One region of the Globicatella sp. PHS-GS-PNBC-21-1553 genome, then DNA from elsewhere that is predicted to be linked to it. Evidence: predicted binding sites of a transcription regulator. Region 1 holds the regulator's gene; the other holds the start of a gene.
The links. Region 1 encodes Rex, which represses fermentation and respiration genes when NADH is low (regulators of the CRP and FNR family bind a similar motif). Its sites were predicted from a motif close to TTGTGAANTANTTCACAA; they were not measured.

Region 1 (3,426 bases):
GTAAAAACAGCGGATGGAGCCTATCAATTAATTACCGGGAACCAAATTGCTTCATTGATGTTAGACTATATTTTAAACGCCTTACAGCATAAAGGAGCACTACCTGAAAATGGTGCAGCTGTTAAATCGATTGTGTCGACTAATTTAGCGGATGCCATTATGCAAAGCTATGGCCTAACGATGGTAGAAGTATTAACTGGATTTAAGTTCATTGCAGAAAAAATTCAACAATACGAAGAAACGGGCGAACATACATTCCTAATGGGGTTTGAAGAAAGTTACGGTTACTTAATCAAGCCATTTGTACGTGATAAGGATGCGATTCAAGCATTAGTAGTGTTAGCTGAATTAACAGCTTATCATAAGAAAGAAGGTCGCACTTTAGCAGATGCGATTAACCAAATGTATGAAAAATATGGTCATTTCTATGAAAAGACGATTTCACTTTCTTTCCCAGGGTTATCTGGTCAAGCAAAAATGAAAGAATTAATGGCGAATATTCGTCAAGAGGGTATCTCAGAAATGGGTGGACTCGCAGTCGAAAAAACGGCTGATTATTTAGCTGGAACATTAAAGTTAAGCGATGGTAAGGAACGTCAATTAGCGTACCCATCATCTGATGCTTTAAAATATACTTTAGCAGATGGCAGTTGGGTTGCCTTTAGACCAAGTGGTACAGAGCCTAAAATTAAATTATATTTAGGAACAACCGGTCAATCTAAAGTTGAAGTAGAAGAAAAAGCAGAAAAATTAGAAACAGCGATTCAAGAATTAATTGGAGAATAGTAATAGCATTATGACTGGGGCTGGGCATAAACCTGATAAATTTAGTTAAGGTTATTGTTCATTAATTAATAGCGCAGTGGTTGAGTGGCCTCAAACTTCGTCTTAACGACTTGTTTGAGACCTACTCAACTGTGCGGGGGTGGGCAGACGAAGCGAAAATTATTTAATTTTCTACTTCTTGCCCACTCCCAGTTTTTTTTATGAGTGCGGGGAAGAAATGGAATAAAAAATGTGCTAGTTATTTTTACACAATATTATGGACTTGATACAAGTTGAGGCCACTGCCTTTACGCTATAAAATAATTAGTTGAAACCACAGAGAATTTTTAAAGTTTCTGCCTGACCTCATAAAACTCTTACGATAGCCTCCATAATCATCTTATAAGATAATGAATTCTTTTACGAAAACAATTGTGATTTTATATACAAATAAGTAAAAGTCACTAGATATCTTTGTGAAATTTTGCTATAATCTTGATAGTTATAATAGTTTATAACATTAGATTAGTGAAAAGGTAGGGGAAATTATGCACAAGGATATACCAAAAGCAACTGCCAAGCGATTACCAATCTACCATCGCTATTTACGATTTTTACATAATGCAGGAAAAAAGAGAATTTCATCAACTGAATTAAGTGAAGCCGTGAGAGTTGATAGTGCAACCATTCGACGCGATTTCTCTTATTTTGGGGCATTAGGAAAACGTGGCTATGGCTATGATGTAGATTATTTATTGGATTTCTTTAGTAAAGCATTGAATCAAGATCGCTTAACTTCAATAGGTTTGATTGGTGTTGGCCATTTAGGTAATGCTTTATTAAATTATAATTTTAGAAAAAATAATAATGTGCGTATTGGGGCAGCATTTGACGTTAATCAAGACTTAATTGGAAAAATATTATCTGGAGTTCCAGTTTATTCCATGGATGAATTAGAAGAACAAATCGAAGCCCAAGCAATTGAAGTGGTCATTTTAACTGTTCCTCAGGAAGTAGCACCAAAAGTGGTGGAACGTCTTGTTAATGTAGGCATTAAAGGAATTATGAATTTTACGCCACTTAGATTTGATGTGCCGAAATCGGTCAGAATTCAAAATGTTGACTTAACGACAGAACTTCAAACGCTATTATATTTCATCGATAGTAACATTGAAAATGATGATGATGACTATATGGATGTTCCATATAATTTCTCATTTTAACTTGCTAAATAATAGTTGAGTAGGTAGCCGAAGGGAAAATTTTGAGATTTTCTACTTCCTACCTACTTTTTTAGGCTCCTTGTCAAATGGTGTGAATGAGGCGGGGCAAAAACTATTTAAATTCTGCTCAGGCATATCTATTTTATTCAAAGCGCAGTGGTTGAGTGGTCTCAATCTGCGTCTTAATGACTTGCTTGAGACCTACTCAACTGTGCGGGGGTGGACAGACAAAGCGAAAATCATTTGATTTTCTACTTTTGGTCCACTCCCAACTGTGCGGGGTGGGCAGACGAAGCGAAAATCAACTGATTTTCTACTTCTTGCCAACTCCCGCTTACACCAAAAAGTATAGAGCCCTTTTTTATAAGAATAAACAAAATAGATAACTGATTGCGATGCTAGGGATAAAAGGAATGGCATTCCAGCGTTTGGTGTGGTGATATTGTAATATGGAATAAAGAAGGCCGAACAAGGCTGCGCCTAAGATGAAATAAGGGATGGTCATTTCTTCTAAGGTGCAAGCTAATAAGCCGATTATTTTGGCATCCGCTCCTCCGAAAGCCGTAGGACGATAATAAATGATTGTTTCCAATAATAACCATATAACGACTGCAACCCACAGTGACTGTCTATTAAACAGACAAAGAACGCCTAAGATGAATAATCCCCACCAATTGACTTGTAAATGAAAATAATCCTCAATGCTTAATAAAAGTAACCAGCAAATAATGAGTGATAATAGATAACCTTCGTAAAACCTATTGAATTGTAAATAATAAAGAGAAAGACCAAAGCAACCACCCAGTAATTCAAGAAAAAAATAATTACGATTTAAGCTCGTGTGACAATGACGACAGGCTCCTTTTAATATTAAAAATGAAACCAAGGGCATCAGATCGATTGCTTCTAATGCGTGACGGCAGTTATCACAATGAGAACGACGTGTAAAGTTGATAGTTTGTTCACTGGCTATACAGGTAAAAAATGAAGCCAGACAAGTCCCGATTATAAAGAATAGTACTGTCATTTTACAACCTCCTACTGATAGATACGCTGTTTGAACTGAAAACATTTGTGTAAATTCAAATTTTTATCGAATTAAGTAGCAATCAAATCCATCATAACATCACAAAAAACCCTCAAAACAGTTACATTTGAGGGTTTTAATTTATCTAAAAGTGAGGCCATTTTATGAAGGTAGATGCTCCTTTACAAAAGCAGTAATACGTTTCATTGCCTCTTTTAAAGTCTCAAGACTAGCGGCATAGCTGACTCGGAAGTGATCTTTACCGGCTGGTCCAAAACCTGAACCTGGTACAACGCCTACTTTGGCTTGATGTGCTAAATCTAAACAGAAATCACGATCATTGCCTTGGTACCAATCAGGAACTTTAACAAATAAGTAGAAAGCACCTTGAGGGTTTAAAGTTTCAATATT
Region 2 (3,426 bases), 1.1 Mb from region 1:
TTACCTTCTTTAACAATATTCGCTTTTCCTAAAGGAATGGTATATTCTTTTTCAGGCACTTCTTCACGGAATGAACGATATAATTTCATATGTTCTAAGAAGAACACAGGGTCATTATCACGAATTGCAGAGATTAATAAACCTTTTGCATCATATGGATTTGAAGGAATTACCACTTTAATACCTGGTGATTGTGCTAATAAACCTTCTAAGTTATCCGCGTGCATTTCTGGAGTATGAACACCCCCACCGAATGGTGCACGGAAAGTGATTGGCATTTGACGAGAATTACCTAAACGGTAACGTGTACGTGCTGCTTGACCCACAACAGAGTCCATAACTTCAAATACGAATCCAAAGAATTGGATTTCTGGGATTGGACGGAAACCAGTTAAAGCTAACCCAACTGCTAAACCACCAATTCCTGATTCAGCTAAAGGAGTGTTGAATACGCGGTCCTCACCGAATTCATCTTGTAAACCTTCAGTGGCACGGAAAACCCCACCGTTTTTACCAACGTCTTCACCGAAAATTAATGTACGGTCATCGTTACGCAATTCTGTCGCTAATGCTTGAGTAATTGCTTGGATCATTGTTAATTGAGCCATTATTTATTCTCCTTTGCTTCGTATTTTGCGATTTGTTCTTGTAAGAACACGTCTGGAGTTTCAAACATATTTTTTAAGAAGTCTGAAACTTTTTGTTTTGGTTCTTGGTCAGCTAATTTAACAGCTTCTTTAATTTCTTCTTGAGTACGTTCAATTACTTCGTCTTCTTTTTCTTTAGACCATAAACCTTTATTTTCTAAATATTTACGGAAACGAATTAATGGATCTTTTGCTTGCCATTCATCTTGAACACCTTCAGGTTGGTAACGAGTAGGATCGTCTCCAGATAAGGTATGAGGTCCAAAACGGTAGCATAATGTTTCGATTAAGACTGGTCCATTACCTGCTAAGGCATATTCACGAGCAGCTTTTGTCACTGCGTAAACAGCTAAAATATCCATACCGTCAACAACGATACCAGGAATACCTGCTGCAACAGCTTTTTGAGCTAATGTTGGAGCAGCTGTTTGTAATGAACGTGGTGTTGAGATTGCCCAACCATTATTTTGAATGAAGAAGATAGCAGGAACTTTATAAGAACCAGCAAAGTTAATTCCTTCGTAGAAGTCACCTTGAGATGAACCACCGTCACCTGTCCAAGTCGCAACGACTGCATTTTTACCATCGCGTTTTAATCCAAATCCTACACCCATAGCTTGAATATATTGAGCACCAATGATGATTTGTGGTGGATAAGCATTTAAATCTTGATCAAAAGTAGATCCCGCAACGTGTCCACGAGACCATAAGAATGCTTTGTGTAATGGTAAACCGTGTTTGATTAATTGAGGAACATCACGGTAACCAGGCATAATATAGTCTTCACGTTCTAAGGCATTGATAGAACCTAATTGAGAAGCTTCTTGTCCTGCTGTTGGAGCGTAGAATCCTAAACGTCCTTGACGGTTTAACGCTGTTGAACGTTCATGTAAAATACGTGACCAAACCATATCCTCCATTAACTTAACTAATTGCTCATCAGATAAATCAGGTAATAAGTTTTCGTTTACAACGTTACCCTCTTCATCAATGATTTGTACAGTGCTAAAATCGAAGTTATTTGGATCTAATAACTTTTCGATTGAAACAGTAGTGTTCTTATTTGCCATACTTGTACACTTTCCTTCCTTTTTTTAATGCGAAATAAAACAGCCCGAATTTCTGTTATTATCTCTACTTCCATAATTTAATGTATCACTAACGCTGCGTAAATGCAAGTATAATATAGCTTACATCATTGTTATAATAGGCTTTCAATCGACTTTGTGATATGAACCACATATTAATTTTTTTAATTATATGTTAAATAAAAACTCTTACTTTTTCATAAATAAAGCATTGGCTTTTGTTTGCTCTGTTATAAAACAACTTTTAAACTGTTATATTTTTCATAGATTTATTAAATTTTCAAAGAGGATTTTGTGAGACATAATTAAAATTCGATATAATTTGTGAAGAAATGTTTTTACTATTGTTATTAACAAAAAAGAAGTGAACTAGAAGAAGAAAATCATATGATTTTCCCTTCGAGTGCTCACTTCCTACTAGTTGCGTTGCGATTAATACTTAATTTTATTTTTATTCATTTATTCAGTGACTATAAACATAGATTCGCAATCCTATTCCTGCGCTTACGACTAGCTCATTTCGTTACCTATTCTTGTTCTTCTTCGGTTTTTTTGACAATTAAACCAAGTCCGACTAGTACCGATAAAGCAGCTGCTGTGAAAATGGATGTGTTTACTTTTTCACCAGTATTTGGTAAAACAGCTGCATATTCCACTTTTTCAATCGGTTTGGCTTTAGCATCAGTTTCTTTTTCTTTAGAAGGTGTTTCTTCTTCTTGGCCTGGTGCTTCTTCTTGGCCTGGTGCTTCTCCTTCTTGACCTGGTGCTTCTTCTTCTTGGCCTGGTGCTTCTCCTTCTTGACCTGGTGTTTCTTCTTCTTGACCTGGTGTTTCTTCTTCTTGACCTGGTGTTTCTTCTTCTTGGCCTGGTGCTTCTCCATCTTGACCTGGTGCTTCTCCTTCTTGACCTGGAGCTTCTTCTTCTTGGCCTGGTATCTCTTCTGCTTTCTTGATCAACAAGATAGCAGTTGTTAAACCATCTAAGGTGATAGAATCTTTATCTAATACGACCCCTTCTGGTGTTTCAATCACACTGGTTCCAGCTTGCTTAGCGTCCGCAATGACTTTCGCATCAGCTAAATGTTTGAAGGCTTCGCCAAAATTAACCGTTCTTTCTTTATCATCCGCATTAATGAATACAGCATAAATATCTCCATTAGATGCCTTAGCTTGATAACCAATAATTAAATCATTGGCTTCTACTCTAGCGTTGGGATCTGTGTTAGGAACCGTAATTAACGATACATATTCATCAATTTCACTTGCTAAATCATGACTGAAAGCATCGGTAGAACGTCTAATTGCAATTAAACCTCTTGTATAGTTATGCGTTAACACATTTTCTGCATATTTTTCAACATTGGTCGCTTTTTCCCAATCGAAACGGTTAATCGCATCACTTGAGTCATAAGAGTCATGAATAAAATATGGATACTCAAATGGGTTACCATCAGCATCAACCATATAAGTTGCTTTATTCGGAATTAAATCATCACTTACGGTTGTACGATAATCCGGATGTAAGTATTGTTTTGTTCTTCCATATTCTTGTCCAGAATGGATAAATGGTGTTCCTTGTGACGTTAAAATAATACTATTTCCTAAGCGGACGCGTCTTAATATTTCGTCAGAATGATCTTTTGGATCTTTCTTAATCGACTGTGCGATGACATCAAACAAGGTTAAGTTATC

Region 2: pdhA (pyruvate dehydrogenase (acetyl-transferring) E1 component subunit alpha) is a predicted target of Rex. The motif match lies at 1,872-1,889, and genes of this name have one in related genera.

Annotation. Positions count from the first base shown of each region.
Region 1 covers NZ_CP085470.1:1,286,606-1,290,031, forward strand. The annotation lists gene LB888_RS06015 (phospho-sugar mutase) at 1-786, shown strand, start outside; gene LB888_RS06020 (redox-sensing transcriptional repressor Rex) at 1,314-1,988, shown strand; gene LB888_RS06025 (hypothetical protein) at 2,190-2,315, opposite strand; gene LB888_RS06030 (prepilin peptidase) at 2,350-3,015, opposite strand; gene LB888_RS06035 (pyridoxal phosphate-dependent aminotransferase) at 3,178-3,426, opposite strand, start outside.
Region 2 covers NZ_CP085470.1:137,630-141,055, forward strand. The annotation lists gene LB888_RS00785 (alpha-ketoacid dehydrogenase subunit beta) at 1-608, opposite strand, end outside; gene pdhA (pyruvate dehydrogenase (acetyl-transferring) E1 component subunit alpha) at 608-1,717, opposite strand; gene LB888_RS00795 (pullulanase) at 2,263-3,426, opposite strand, start outside.